DNA from 4 places in the Ancylobacter terrae genome. Region 4 is predicted to be linked to each of the others. Evidence: riboswitches for the same ligand, from Rfam matches in the RefSeq annotation. Region 4 holds a riboswitch; each other region holds the start of a gene.
What was found. Region 4 has a riboswitch for thiamine pyrophosphate ahead of thiO (glycine oxidase ThiO). Riboswitches for the same ligand answer to the same signal wherever they lie in the genome.

Region 1: it holds a riboswitch for thiamine pyrophosphate, as region 4 does, so the genes downstream of both, thiD (bifunctional hydroxymethylpyrimidine kinase/phosphomethylpyrimidine kinase) here and thiO (glycine oxidase ThiO) in region 4, are expected to answer to the same signal.
Region 2: it holds a riboswitch for thiamine pyrophosphate, as region 4 does, so the genes downstream of both, ACEUEL_RS13585 (ABC transporter substrate-binding protein) here and thiO (glycine oxidase ThiO) in region 4, are expected to answer to the same signal.
Region 3: it holds a riboswitch for thiamine pyrophosphate, as region 4 does, so the genes downstream of both, thiC (phosphomethylpyrimidine synthase ThiC) here and thiO (glycine oxidase ThiO) in region 4, are expected to answer to the same signal.

What each region holds. Positions count from the first base shown of each region.
Region 1 is NZ_JBJGXH010000001.1:1,010,318-1,013,951, forward strand. It holds gene ACEUEL_RS04850 (DMT family transporter) at 1-720, shown strand, start outside; gene ACEUEL_RS04855 (Lrp/AsnC ligand binding domain-containing protein) at 725-961, opposite strand; gene ACEUEL_RS04860 (hypothetical protein) at 1,116-1,454, shown strand; TPP riboswitch at 1,515-1,632, shown strand; gene thiD (bifunctional hydroxymethylpyrimidine kinase/phosphomethylpyrimidine kinase) at 1,693-2,544, shown strand; gene dgcA (N-acetyl-D-Glu racemase DgcA) at 2,757-3,634, opposite strand, start outside.
Region 2 is NZ_JBJGXH010000001.1:2,824,955-2,828,588, forward strand. It holds gene ACEUEL_RS13570 (exopolysaccharide biosynthesis protein) at 1-157, opposite strand, end outside; gene ACEUEL_RS13575 (universal stress protein) at 378-1,211, opposite strand; gene ACEUEL_RS13580 (ABC transporter permease) at 1,355-2,107, shown strand; TPP riboswitch at 2,150-2,268, shown strand; gene ACEUEL_RS13585 (ABC transporter substrate-binding protein) at 2,353-3,321, shown strand; gene clcA (H(+)/Cl(-) exchange transporter ClcA) at 3,564-3,634, shown strand, end outside.
Region 3 is NZ_JBJGXH010000006.1:15,768-19,401, reverse strand. It holds gene ACEUEL_RS21805 (ABC transporter permease) at 1-300, shown strand, start outside; gene ACEUEL_RS21800 (ABC transporter ATP-binding protein) at 293-1,348, shown strand; TPP riboswitch at 1,465-1,595, shown strand; gene thiC (phosphomethylpyrimidine synthase ThiC) at 1,690-3,504, shown strand; gene scpB (SMC-Scp complex subunit ScpB) at 3,585-3,634, opposite strand, start outside.
Region 4 is NZ_JBJGXH010000001.1:638,152-641,785, forward strand. It holds gene ACEUEL_RS02990 (MHYT domain-containing protein) at 1-2,253, shown strand, start outside; TPP riboswitch at 2,317-2,440, shown strand; gene thiO (glycine oxidase ThiO) at 2,475-3,521, shown strand; gene thiS (sulfur carrier protein ThiS) at 3,499-3,634, shown strand, end outside.

The DNA.
Region 1 (3,634 bases), 370 kb from region 4:
GGCCACATCATCCGCGGGCTGGTCGGCGTCATCGGCATGGCCTGCAACTTCGTCGCGCTCGCCCGCATCCCCTTGGTCGACGCCACCGCGATCAGCTTCACCACGCCGCTGATCACCGTGGTGATGGCGGCGCTGCTGCTGCGCGAGGTGGTGCGGCCCTATCGGTGGATCGCGGTGATGCTCGGCCTCGCCGGCGTCGTCATCATGCTGTGGCCGCATCTGGCGCTCGGCTTCGGCGCGGATGTCGCCTCGACCTGGGGCGCGATCTACGGCCTGTGCGCGGCGATCTGCACGGCGGGCGCCATCGTGCAGGTGCGCCATCTGACCGCGACCGAGACCACGGCGGCGATCGTGTTCTATTTCCAGGCGCTGGCCTCGGTGGCGGCGCTGGGCACGGCGGCCTGGGGCTGGGTGGTGCCGGGGCCGGGCGCCTCGGCGCTGCTGCTCACCATCGGCTTTCTCGGCGGCGTCGGCCAGATCCTGCTCACGGAGAGCTACCGTTACGCGCCCGCCTCGGTGATCGCGCCCTTCACCTATTCGGCGATGCTTTGGTCGCTGGTGCTGGGCTTCGCGCTGTTCTCGGAGGTGCCCTCGCTCATCGTGCTGGTCGGCGCGGCCATCGTCATCGGCGCCGGCCTCTACATGATCTGGCACGAGCGCCACGAGGACGAGCAGCGTCGCCGCGAAGCCGAAGCGTCGGGCCCGCCGCCGGTGGCGTGAGCGTTCAGAACGCCTTGAAGGTGATCAGCGTCTGGGTGTCCTTGATGCCGGGCACGATCTGCACCTGCTGGTTCACGAAATGGCCGATATCGGTGCCTTCGGGCACGTAGAACTTGATCAGCAGGTCGAATTCCCCGGCGGTGGAGTAGATTTCCGAGGCGATCTCGGCATCGGCGATGGCGTTGGCGACCTCGTAGGAGCGGCCGAGTTCGCATTTGATCTGGACGAAGAAGGGAACCATTGCGCGACTTTCAAGGCTGGCTGACAGCGCAACAGGACCAGAATGAGGGTGACTACGCAAGGCGGCGGGATCCAGCGCGAGGATAGAAGGTGTGTGATTGACGAATTGCAATTTAAAGTTATATTTTACCTCCATCACGCCGGAGACGAGTGGCATGCCGCCGAAAATCGAGATAACGGGTAGTTCGTTCAAAGACGTTGGTACTGTCATCAAGTCGGCGGCACCAATAGATGTCCGGATAGACAACAGTGTTTTTGAGAGAATAGGTAAGTTCGTTCACATTCAGTCATCCGATCATTCCAATGTTCCACCGGATCTCTTGCAGGCGTTCTTTAGATCAGTCGAGCAGCAAAGAGCGAAATCTCAAGCGGATGTTAACCCAACTCATCTTGATAAGGCGGCGGAAGCTAGCGGCCTCAAAGCTTGGTTGATTGAGCATGGCGTCGATTTGGCGTCGTTTTTCGTAACTGTGCTGCAAGCTCTGTCGAAGTAGGGCTTTCACGCGATAACCCGCGGCTTGTCAGCGCCTTCCCCTTCCCCTATCAGCGAGCGCGACGAAACGTTGGGGTGCCCCGTAAAGGGGCTGAGAGGCGGCGTGTCCGTGAGGGCCGGGCCAACCCATCGAACCTGATCCGGATCATGCCGGCGGAGGGAACGAATCGTGCGGCGGCCGATGCGGGGACAGCCCCCGGCCGCACGGCGCGGCCCGTCCGTCGGCGAGGGAGAAGCCGATGACGACGCCGAATGCCGCGCCGACGCCGATTGCCGTCACCATCGCGGGGTCCGATTCCGGCGGCGGGGCGGGCATACAGGCCGACCTCAAGACCTTCTCGGCGCTCGGCGTCTATGGCGCCAGCGTCATCACCGCGCTGACCGCGCAGAACACGCTCGGCGTCAGCGGCATCCACGACGTGCCGGCGGACTTCATCGCCGCGCAGATGGACGCGGTATTCTCCGATCTCGCCGTCGGCGCGGTGAAGATCGGCATGCTCTCGCGCCCACAGGCGATCGAGACGGTCGCGGCCGGGCTTGTCCGCCACGGCCTGTCGACCATTGTGCTCGACCCGGTGATGGTCGCCGCCTCGGGCGACCGGCTGCTGGTGCCGGAGGCGATCGCGACGCTGCGCGAGGCGTTGCTGCCGCGCGCGCTGCTCATCACGCCGAACCTGCCGGAGGCGGCGGCGCTGCTCGACGAACCGGTGGCGCAGACGCCGGCCGAGGCGCGGGCGCAGGCCGAGCGGCTGATGGGCTTCGGCCCGCGCGCGGTGCTGGTCAAGGGCGGCCATGGCGAGGGGCCGGACAGTGTCGACGTGCTGGTCGACGCCGAGGGGGTCGTCGAACTCACGGCGCCGCGCATCGCCACGCGGAACACGCACGGCACCGGCTGCACGCTCTCCTCCGCCATCGCCGCGGGGCTGGCGCGCGGCATGGCCCTGCGCGCGGCGGTGGCGGCGGCGAAGGACTATCTCACCCGCGCCATCGGTGCCTCGGACCAGCTGACCATCGGGCGCGGCCACGGGCCGGTGCACCATTTCCACGCGCTGTGGAGCGCCGAACCGCGTTTCTGCCAGAGCGCGCGCTGATCAGCTAGCACGGAATGCCGACCGGATTACGCTCCGAGAGACTGCTTGGAAACTCGGTCCGTCATCCTGAGGAGCGCCGCAGGCGCGTCTCGAAGGAGGCTCCAGAGGGCTCCCGATCCTCCTGGACCATCCTTCGAGACGCCATTCCTGAACGGAATGGCTCCTCAGGATGACGGGAGCATTGTTTTCGATGCGCACTTTCGAGGGGCTGCTCAGCCCCACAGCTCCGGCCCGCCCGGCAGCACGGTCGAGCCCTGATAGGCGAGGCCGGGATCGCGGTCGCGGGCGAGCAGCAGCGGCCCGTCGAGATCGACCCAGCGCGCCTGCGGCGCCAGCAGCAGCGCCGGCGCCATCGACAGCGAGGTCGCGACCATGCAGCCGACCATGACGTCGAGCCCGGCCTCGCGTGCGGCGGCGACCAGCGCCAGCGCCTCGGTGAGCCCGCCGGTCTTGTCGAGCTTGACGTTGATGGCGTCGTAGCGGTCGACGAGGGCGGGTAGGCCGGCGCGGTCATGGGCGCTCTCGTCGGCGCAGACCGGCACCGGGCGCACGATATGGGCGAGCGCGCCGTCGTCCGCCGCCGGCAGCGGCTGCTCGACGAGCCTCACCCCGGCATGGGCGCAGGCGGCGAGGTTGGCGGCGAGGGTCTCCGCGGTCCAGCCCTCATTGGCGTCGACGACCAGTTCGGCGTCGGGCACGGCGGCACGGATGGCGAGGAGCCGCTCGGCATCGCCCGCCGCGCCGAGCTTGAGCTTGAGCAGGGGGCGGCCGGCCTGCGCGGCCGCCTGCGCCATCGCCTCCGGCGTGCCCAGGCTGATCGTGTAGGCGGTGGTGACCGGCGTCGGCGCGGGGATGCCGGCGAGGTCGTGCACGCGCACGCCGCGGCGCTTCGCCTCGAGGTCCCACAGCGCGCAGTCGAGCGCGTTGCGCGCCGCGCCCGCCGGCAGGCGCTGCTGGAGGCCTTCGCGGTCGAGGCCGGCGGCGATGTCGGCGGCGAGCGATTCGGCAAGCCCCGCGACGCCCTCCACGCTCTCGCCGTAGCGGGCATAGGGCACGCATTCGCCGCGCCCGACATGGGCGCCGTCGCGGA
Region 2 (3,634 bases), 2.2 Mb from region 4:
CGACGGCGATGCGCTCGCGGCTGTCGTCGCGCGCGAGCAGCAGGAGGATGTCGGAAAGCCGGGCCGCCGGGGGCTCGTGCGCCTGCCCGCCCGCGGCGGAATGGGAAGTGAGCAGCGTCTCGTCTCCATCGCCGGGGCGGCCATCCGCCTGACCCAAGGACAGGCGCAGATATAGTCAGCCCGGCGCGGCCGCGCCAGCCGCGCTATGTCGCGCCGGCGCGTCGCGACCCCGCCACGTCCGGCGGGGCGGGATGATCGGCATGGCCCGGAGCGGCGAAGACCTGACACGGAGAACACCACACGCGGAGACGACGGCCCCGCGCGGGGCGGAGCCCGCCTCCGCGTCGCAGCACCCGGCCGCCGGGGCCGGGAGCGGGTCAGTGCGCCATCAACAGCGGCACCGGCATGCGCTCCAGCATGTCGCGGGTCACGCCGCCGAGCACGAATTCGCGCAGCCGCGAATGGCCGTAGCCGCCCATCACCATGAGGTCGATGTTGCGCGCGGCGATCTCCTTGACGAACACGTCGACGATGCCTTCGTCGCCGCCCGGCACCAGCCGGCGCAGTTCCACCTGCTTGCCGTGGCGGGCGAGATGGCGGGCGAGGTCGGCCCCGGGCACCTCGTCGCTCTTCACCTTGCCGGCCTCGACCACCGCCGCCTCGACCAGGCTGGCATGTTCCAGCAGCGGGCAGGCCTCGGCCACCGCGCGGGCGGCGGCGCGCCCGCCGTCCCAGGCGATCAGGATACGCTCGGCGGAGAAGGGCTTGGCCTGCTTCAGCGGCACCAGCAGCACCGGCCGGCCGGAATCGAACAGCACCGCCTCGGCGACCACCTCCTCCGAGCCCATCCGCTCGGGGTCCGGCTGGCCGACCACGATGAGGTCGTAGAGCCGCGCCATCAGCCCGATCTGCTCGGCGGCACCGCCCAGCGTGCCGTCGATGGTGCGCACCTCGCCGGAGATGCCGACCGCGCGCAGCGATTCCTCGAAGCGCGCCACCGACTGGGCGGCGAGGCGCCGGCTCTCGGCGCGCTGGGTCTCGATGAAGTCGGTCGAGAACGCCTCGGTATAGACATGGGGGATGTCGATCTCGTAGCTGACCGCCACGCCGGTCAGATGCGCCCCGAGCCGCGAGGCCACCGAGACGGCGTAATCGGCGGCCACATCCGGGCCGTCACCCACTTTGAGATGTACGAGAATGTCCTTGATCATCGCGTTTCCTCCGCATGGCTCCCTTGGGGAACCTTTTATAAGCCGAACGTGACCGCCGCCTTGACCGGGGTCAAGCTTGCCGTCCGTCGATATATATTGTCCACCAGAGAGGTGCCGTCGATCCGGACGGCTTCGGATGCGCGATGATTTCCTTCGGCCGTTCGCTGCTGCTCGCCCTGCTGCCGCTGGCCGCGTGGGAACTCGCCGTGCGCGCCCTCGCCGTGCCCGCCTATATCCTGCCGGGACCGGTCCGGATCGCCGGCGCGCTCATCGCCAACAGGCAGGTGCTGGCGCAGAACGCGCTGATCACGCTGGGCGAGATGCTGGCGGGCCTCGCCTGCGGCGTCGTGCTGGGGGTCGCCTGCGCCCTCGCCATGGCCTATTCGCCCGCCGCGCGGCGGATGCTGCGGCCGACGCTGCTGGTGGCGCAGGCGCTGCCCGTCTTCGCGGTGGCGCCGCTGCTGGTGATCTGGTTCGGCTTCGGCCTCGCCTCCAAGGTGGTGATGGCGAGCCTGATCATCTTCTTCCCCGTCGCCTCGGCCTTCCATGACGGGCTCGCCCGGGCCGACCAGGGGCTCGTCGACCTCGCCCGGCTCTACGGCGCCAGCGAAAGCGGGCTGTTGCGCTTCATCCGCATTCCCGCCGCCCTGCCCGGCCTTGCGACCGGGCTGCGCGTCGCCGCCGCGGTGGCGCCGATCGGGGCGATCGTCGGGGAATGGGTCGGCTCGGCGGGCGGGCTCGGCTTCCTCATGCTGCAGGCCAACGCCCGGATGCAGACCGACATGGTGTTCGCCGCGCTCACCATCCTCGTCGCCGTGGCGCTGATCCTCTACGCGCTGGTCGACCGGCTGATGGCGCGCCTGGTGCCGTGGGCGCCGGAGACGGTCGGGCGGTAGGCCCGCGCCGGTTGCCGTGGCATGCCAGCGGTGCTAGCCTCCCCGATGTCCGAGGGGTGTCCCGCGAACCGTTCAGGGTTCAAGGGGCTGAGATGGCAGCCGCCAGACCCTTTGAACCTGATCCGGGTCATGCCGGCGAAGGGACGGAGCGAAGGCGGGGCCGATGGATCGAGGTATCCGGGCCGCCGCCGGATGATCCCCCAGAAGCTCATGCGCCGGATCTCCACAGTGTCGGGAGATCCATGATGACGAACACCCTGCTGAAGACCCTCGCCGGTGCCGGCCTCGCGCTGGCGCTGGCCCTCACGCCGGCCGCCGCTGCCGACAAGCTCACCGTGCTGCTCGACTGGTACGTGAACCCCGACCATGCGCCGCTGATCGTGGCCAAGGAGAAGGGCTTCTTCGACGCCGTCGGCCTCGACGTAACGCTGGTGCCGCCCTCCGATCCCGCCGCGCCGCCGCGCCTCGTCGCCGCCGGGCAGGCGGAGGTGGCGGTGAGCTACCAGCCGAGCCTCTATCTCAGCGTCAAGGAGGGCCTGCCGCTGGTGCGCTTCGGCACGCTGGTCTCGACGCCGCTCACCGCGCTGGTGGCGCTGAAGGACGGGCCGGTGAAGACGCTCACGGACCTGAAGGGCAAGACGATCGGCTTCTCGGTGGCCGGCTTCGAGGACGCGCTGCTCGGCACCATGCTGAAGAGCGCCGGGCTGACGCCGTCCGACGTCACCCTGGTCAACGTCAATTTCGCCCTCACCCCGGCGCTCGCCGCCGGCAAGGTCGATGCGGTCATCGGCGCCTATCGCAATTTCGAACTCACCCAGCTCAAGCTCGAGGGCAAGGAGGGCACCGCCTTCTTCCCCGAGGAGCACGGCGTGCCAGCCTTCGACGAGCTGATCTACATCACCCGCAAGGACCTCGTGGCCGATCCGCGGCTGCCGCGCTTCCTCGCGGCGGTCGAGAGCGCGACGCTCTACGTGCTCAACCACCCGCAGGAGGCGTGGGGCGTGTTCGTGAAGGCCAATCCCTCGCTCGACGACGAGCTGAACCGCACCGCCTGGACCGACACGCTGCGCCGCTTCGCCCACGCCCCGGCGGCGCTCGACGCCGGCCGCTACGAGCGCTTCGGCGCATTCATGAAGGAGCACGGGCTGATCGAGACGACCCTGCCGGTCTCGGCCTACGCGCCGGTGCTGCCCGCCGCCGTGCCGCAGCCCTGAGACAGGCCGGGACCGGCCGGGATGACGGGGCGAGCGGTCCCGGATCGAGGCCGGCGGCCTCGTCCGGGATGACGGACGCCTGAAGGTCCCCCAACGTCATCGCGGGCGGCGGAAACCTCCCTCCCCGTCGTCCCGCCGGCAGCCGCCACACCGCCGTCATCCGCCGCAGCGCAGCAATCACGACTTCCGGGCCCGGCGCCGCGATGCTACCCAAGCGGCGGGGGACGCTTGGGGAGGGACGCATGGGGAACGGGGTCTATCACGCCGCCGCGGTGGTGCTCGGCGCGCTGGTCGGGCTCGCCGGCGTCGCCTT
Region 3 (3,634 bases), on a different contig from region 4:
GAGGAGGCCGCCCGCGTCGCCGGCGCCGGGCAGGCGCGGGTCTACCGCGACGTGACGCTGCCGCTGGTGAAATACGGCCTGCTCGGCAGCTGGCTGCTGATCTTCATGACCTTCTGCCGCGAATACTCGACCGGCGTCTATTTGCTCGGCCCCAACACCGAGGTGATCGGCTCGCTGATCATCTCGCTGTTCGGCAGCGGCGGGCTGGATCTCATCTCGGCGCTGTCGGTCATCAATGTCCTGCTCATCAGCGTCGGCCTGCTCGTCGCGCTGCGTCTGGGAGTGCGCCTGCATGCATGAGCTCACCGTCGAGGCCATCGCCAAGGCGATCGGCGGCGTCGAGATCCTCAAGGGCGTGTCGCTGGCGCTCAAGGCCGGCGAGGTGGTGGCGCTGCTCGGCCAGTCCGGCAGCGGCAAGACCACCATACTGCGCTCGGTCGCGGGACTGGAGACGCCGGATTCGGGCCGTATCCTGCTCGGCGACACGGTCGTGTTCGACGGCGCCCGGCAGATCGCCCTGCCGCCGGAGAAGCGCGGCCTCGGCCTCGTGTTCCAGTCCTACGCGCTGTGGCCGAACAAGACCGTCGACGCGAATGTCGGCTACGGCCTGAAGCTGCGCAAGGCGGGCGAGGCGGAGACCAGGGCCAAGGTCGGCGAGGTGCTGGAACGGCTCGGCCTCTCCGCGCTCGGCGCGCGCTACCCGCACCAGCTCTCCGGCGGCCAGCAGCAGCGCGTCGCGCTCGCCCGCGCGCTGGTCTACCGCCCCTCGGTGCTGCTGCTCGACGAGCCGCTTTCCAACCTCGACGCCAAGCTGCGCGAGGAGGCCCGCGCCTGGATCCGCGAGCTGATCCTGCAGACCCGCATCAGCGCGCTCTACGTCACCCACGACCAGGTCGAGGCGATGGCGGTGGCCGACCGCATCATGCTGCTGCGCGGCGGCGAGGTGGAGCAGGAGGGCCGCCCGCAGGATGTCTACGAGCAGCCCAATTCGGCGCTGGTGGCCGATTTCATGGGCAGCAACAACCACCTCGCCGGCCGCCTCGTCGCGCGCGAGGCCGACACCGGCGTCATCGAGGTCGCCGGCCAGCGGCTGGAGGGCCGGGTGATGGCGGACCGCCGTCCCGGCGAGGCGGTGAAGGCCGTCATACGCATCGAGCGTGTCGCGCTCGGCACCGAGCCGGCGGCGAACACCCTGCCGCTCACCGTCGAGACGGCGCTCTATCTCGGCGAGCGCTGGGAATATGTGCTGGCCGGCGAGGGGGTCCGCGTCCGGGCCTGGGCCGCCGCCACACCCGCGCAGGAGCGCTATTGGGTGGGTTTCCCGAAAGACCGGCTCTGGCTGTTCTGAGCCGCCGCGGCCGAGGCGCGCCCCTCTCCGCTCCCACCTGCCCGCTCGCTCTCCCCTCGCCGGCGCCGGGGGCGGCGCGCCCGATTGACAGGCCGGCGGCACGGCGGCACCCTCGCCGCATTCACCAGGGGGGTCCCGGCAAGGGGCTGAGATACTGCTGGGTGCGGCCTTCGGGCCGTTGCGGCGCAGTGACCCGTTGAACCTGATCCAGTTCATACTGGCGTAGGGACGGTGCGGGTGCGTCGCGCGAGCGCGGCCGGATTCCCCATGGCGCGGGGAATCCTCCCAACATCTTCCTGTCAGAGCTGGGTCTCCATGCGTTTCGCGAGGAGCCTCGACCCATGACGACCGATACCTCCACCCCTGCCGTGAGCACCGGCCCGCTGCCGGCCTCGACCAAGGTGTTCCGACCCGGCAAGCTCTACCCCGACATCCGCGTGCCGATGCGCGAGATCGCCGTGCATCCGAGCGCCGGCGAGCCGCCGGTGACCGTCTACGATGCCTCAGGCCCCTACACGGATCCGGCCGCCCGCATCGCCATCGACGCGGGCCTGCCCCGCCTGCGCGCCGCATGGATCGCGGCGCGAGGCGACGTCGCGGCCGGGCCGGGGCGCGCGGTGAAGCCGGAGGATAACGGCTTCGTCTCGGCCGAACGGGCGACCCCGCCCTTCCCGATACGCCACCGGCCGCTTCGGGCGACCGGCGGACGGGCGGTGACGCAGCTCGCCTATGCCCGCGCCGGCATCATCACGCCGGAGATGGAATTCGTCGCCATCCGCGAAAATCTCGGCCGCGAGACGCGGCGCGCCGGCGCCGGCCGCGACGGCGAGGACTTCGGCGCGGCGATACCCGATATCGTCACGCCGGACTTCGTGCGCGAGGAGGTGGCGCGCGGGCGGGCGATCATTCCCGCCAACATCAACCACCCGGAAGCCGAGCCGATGGCGATCGGGCGCAACTTTCTCGTCAAGATCAACGCCAATATCGGCAATTCCGCCGTCACCTCCTCCATGGCCGAGGAGGTGGAGAAGATGGTGTGGGCGATCCGCTGGGGCGCCGACACGGTGATGGACCTCTCGACCGGGCGCAACATCCACACCATCCGCGACTGGATCCTGCGCAATGCGCCGGTGCCGATCGGCACCGTGCCGCTCTATCAGGCGCTGGAGAAGGTGGGCGGCATCGCCGAGGAGCTCAGCTGGGAGGTGTTCCGCGACACGCTGGTCGAGCAGGCCGAGCAGGGCGTCGACTATTTCACCATCCATGCCGGCGTGCGGCTCGCCCATATCCCGCTCACCGTCGAGCGGGTGACCGGCATCGTCTCGCGCGGCGGCTCGATCATGGCGAAGTGGTGCCTCGCCCATCACCGCGAAAGCTTCCTCTACACGCATTTCGAGGAGATCTGCGACATTTGCCGCGCCTATGACGTCTCGTTCTCGCTGGGCGACGGGCTGCGGCCCGGCTCGATCGCCGATGCCAATGACGCCGCCCAGTTCGCCGAGCTGGAGACATTGGGCGAACTGACGAAGATCGCCTGGGCGAAAGACTGCCAGGTGATGATCGAAGGGCCCGGCCATGTGCCGATGCACAAGATCAAGGCCAATATGGACAAGCAGCTGGCCGTCTGCGGCGAGGCGCCGTTCTACACGCTGGGTCCGCTCACCACCGACATCGCGCCGGGCTACGACCACATCACCTCCGGCATCGGCGCGGCGATGATCGGCTGGTTCGGCACGGCGATGCTCTGCTACGTCACCCCGAAGGAGCATCTCGGCCTGCCCGACCGCGACGACGTCAAGACCGGCGTGATCACCTACCGGATCGCCGCCCACGCCGCCGATCTCGCCAAGGGCCACCCCGCCGCCCGGATCCGCGACGACGCGCTCTCGCGCGCGCGGTTCGAATTCCGCTGGGAGGACCAGTTCAACCTGTCGCTCGACCCGGAAACCGCGCGCGCCTTCCACGACGAGACGCTGCCGAAGGAGGCGCACAAGGTCGCGCATTTCTGCTCGATGTGCGGGCCGAAATTCTGCTCGATGCGCATCTCGCACGACATCCGCGCCGAGGCGCAGAAGGAGGGGATGGCGGCGATGGCGGCCAAGTTCCGCGAGCACAGCCAGCTCTATCTGACGCCGGCGCCCGGGCCGGACGCCTGACGGCCGATCGTTTCGGGGCATCCCGGAACGGCGCGACGGGGTCGCGGGCCGGCACATGGCCCGCGGCCCCATCCCGGCGCTCAGCCGTCCTCGTCGCCCTCGTCGAGCCCGTCGCGATCGGCCTCGTCAT
Region 4 (3,634 bases):
ACGGCGCTGGATCTCAGCGCCCGGGTCAGGCGGGCGCGCGGTCGTGCCCGTTTCGGCTGGACCTTGGCCGCCGCCATCGTGCTCGGCAGCGGCGTCTGGTCGATGCATTTCGTCGCCATGCTGGCCTTCAAGGTCGGGTTGGCGATGAGTTACGATGCCGCCACCACCGTGCTGTCGCTGCTTCTGGCGCTTGCGGTATCGGGCGCCGCTCTCGCACTGGCCGATCGCTATCGCGCCAACCCGTGGCTTCGGCTGGCCTGTGGCGCCTTGCTCGGCCTCGGCGTGGCCGGCATGCACTATATCGGCATGCGCGCGGTCGAGATCGACGCGGTCACGTCCTATCACCCGGGCGGCGTGGTGTTCTCCGTCATGCTTGCCGTTCTGGCCGGCATGGCGGCGATGTGGCTGGTGAACCGCGAGGGGCTGCGTTACCGCCGCGCACTCGCGGGCGGCGTGCTGGGGCTGGGGGTTGCCGGCACGCATTACGCCGCCATGGCGGCGCTGACGCTGACGGCGGCGCCCGGCGCTCATGAGGTACTGAGCGAGCCGGTCGCCCGGTTCGACCGGACCGAACTGGCGATCGCGGTCGCCGCGATGACGTTCATCATCCTGTTCGTGGCGACGGTCGCGGTCATGTATGACCGGCGCTTTGCGGTGCTGGCCGCCCGCGAGGCCTCGGCCCTGCGCGCGAGCGAGGAGCGCTATCGCAATCTTTATCGGCGCACGCCGCTTCCCCTGCACTCTCTGGATGCGGGCGGCCGGATCGAACAGGTGAGCGACAGCTGGCTTGCGCTGCTCGGCTATGGGCGGGACGAGGTGGTCGGGCGCCCGCTGACGGATTTCATGACGCGCGAGTCGGCGCGCATGCGGGACGAGGTCCATTGGCCGACCCTGATGGAGACCGGCGAACTCACCGATGCGGAATATCGCCTCGTGACCCGCGAGGGGGCGGTGCTGGACTGCATGCTGTCCGCCACGGTGGAGCGGGACGCGGCGGGCCGGGTCGTGAAGTCGCATTGCGGCCTGATCGACGTCACCGCCCGGCGGCGGGCCGAGGAGGCGCTGCGGCAGGGCCAGAAGCTCGAGGCCGTGGGCCAGCTCACGGGCGGTATAGCCCATGATTTCAACAATCTGCTGGCCGTCATCCTGGGTAACCTGGAACTCGCGCGCAAACGGGCGAACGAGGATTCGCGCCTGCTCCGCATGCTCGACAACACCATCCAGGCGGCGCAGCGCGGCGTTGCCCTGACGCAGCGCATGCTGGCCTTCGCGCGCCGCCAGGACCTGAAGCCCGAACCGGTCAACGTGCCGGATCTCGTGCTCGGCATGGCCGATCTGCTGAGGCGATCGATCGGTCCGACGGTTCGGATCGAGACGCGCTTCCCGCTCGGCCTGCCCCGCGCGAATGTCGACGCGAACCAGCTCGAACTCGCCCTGCTCAACCTCGCGGTGAACGCGCGCGACGCCATGCCGGAGGGGGGCACGATCATCATCGAGGCCCGCGAGGAGCAGGTCGTTCCGGCCGGCGCGGTGCCGCAGGATGGCAGCGACCTGCCGCCGGGCGACTATTTCTGCCTGCGTGTGCGCGATACCGGCAGCGGCATGGACGAGGAGACGCTGGCGCGGGCGACGGAGCCGTTCTTCACCACCAAGGGGGTGGGAAAGGGGACCGGGCTCGGCCTCGCCATGGTGCACGGCCTCGCCGCGCAGTCCGGCGGGCGGCTGGTGCTGGCCAGTCGCCGCGGCGAGGGGACCACCGCCGACATCTGGCTTCCGATCGCCGCCGCACCGCCCGCCGCGGCGGTCTCGACCGAGCCGGAAATGGCGTCTCAGGTCGGCGAGCCGGGGCGGCTGGGGGTGCTGGTGGTCGACGACGATCCGCTCGTTCTCGGCGCCACCGCTGCCATGCTGGAGGATATCGGTTTCGCGGTGAGCGAAGCGTCCTCCGGCCGCCAGGCGCTCGATATGCTTGAAACGAAACGCGATTTCGACGTCGTGCTGACCGACCAGGCGATGCCGGGGATGACCGGGGTGCAACTCGTCGCGGCGATCCGGCAGCGATGGCCGCATCTCGCCGTGGTGCTCGGGACCGGCTATGCGGAACTGCCGGAGGGGGCGGATCCCGATCTCATGCGGCTCGGAAAACCCTTTGGCCGCGACGCTTTGGAGCGGGCGGTGAGGACGGCGTGCCAGCGTCGCCGGCGCGGGGCGACCAATGTGGTCAACCTGCCGCCGCGGCTGGGGAGCGGATAAGCAGAACCACGGACGATATGTTGTCGACACGGCGGTGACAGCGGGCCCGGGAGCCACTATATCAACGGCATCCGGGGGAGCCTCGACAGGAGGCTGAGAGGCCATCGGCGCGACGCGATCGCGGCATGGCGACCCTTCGAACCTGATCCAGCTCGGACTGGCGGAGGGAGGAATGCATGTCAGATCAACAGCTTGACCGAACCGGCGCAACGCCGAACGCGATGCGCGTGCGCATCATCGGCGCCGGCGTCGCCGGTCTCACCTGCGCCCACGCCTTTGCCCGCCGCGGGGCGCACGTCACCGTAATCGAACGCAATTCCGGCTCCGGCCGGGGCTGCTCCTGGTATGCCGGGGGCATGCTGGCGCCCTGGTGCGAGCGCGAGAGCGCCGAGCCGCTCATCGTCGAGCTGGGTCTCGAATCGCTCGACTACTGGCGGGACAGCGTGCCGGATGTGCCGACGAATGGCAGCCTGGTGCTGGCGCCGGCCCGCGATCTACCTGATCTCAAACGCTTTTCCCGCCGCACCTCGCATTTCGAGGCGATCGACGGCGCGCGCCTCGCGGCGCTGGAGCCGGACCTCGAGGGGCGGTTCGAGCAGGGGTTGTTCTTCCCCACCGAGGCGCATCTCGAGCCCCGCAAGGCGCTGGCGGCGCTCACCGAGAAGCTCGTTTCCGAGTATCGCGTCGACCTGCGCTACCTCACCGAGGCGGTGGATGGTCAGTGCAGTGAGGTGGACGATCAGTGCGGTCAGACCGATGCGAACGACGATGACGCCGACGTCATCGTCGACTGCCGCGGCCTCGCCGCGCGCGACACGCTGGCCGACCTGCGCGGGGTGAAGGGCGAGATGCTCGTGCTCTATTCGCGCGACATCCGGCTCTCCCGCCCGGTGCGCATGCTGCACCCGCGCATCCCGGTCTACATCGTGCCGCGCGGCGACGGGCATTTCATGATCGGGGCGACCTCGATCGAGAATGACGAGCGCGGCCGGGTCACCGGGCGCTCGCTGATGGAGCTCCTGTCGGCGACCTATGCGCTGCACCCGGCCTTCGGCGAGGCGGAGGTGGTGGAGATCGGCGCCGATGTGCGCCCGGCCTTCCCGGACAACCTGCCGCGCATCCGCCGGCGCGGCCGGACCATCCATGTGAACGGGCTCTACCGCCACGGCTTCCTCGCGGCGCCGGCGCTCGCCCGCCGCGCGGCGGCCGTGGCGTTCGACGGGGCGCATTTCCCGGAGGTGATGGATGAAGATCGTCGTGAATGGTGAGGACGCGCAGACGCGGGCGCCCACTCTCGCCGACCTCCTCGCCGAGCTCGGCTTCGAGGGCGCGGTGGTGGCTACCGCATTGAACGGAACCATGGTCCGCGCCCCGCGCCGGG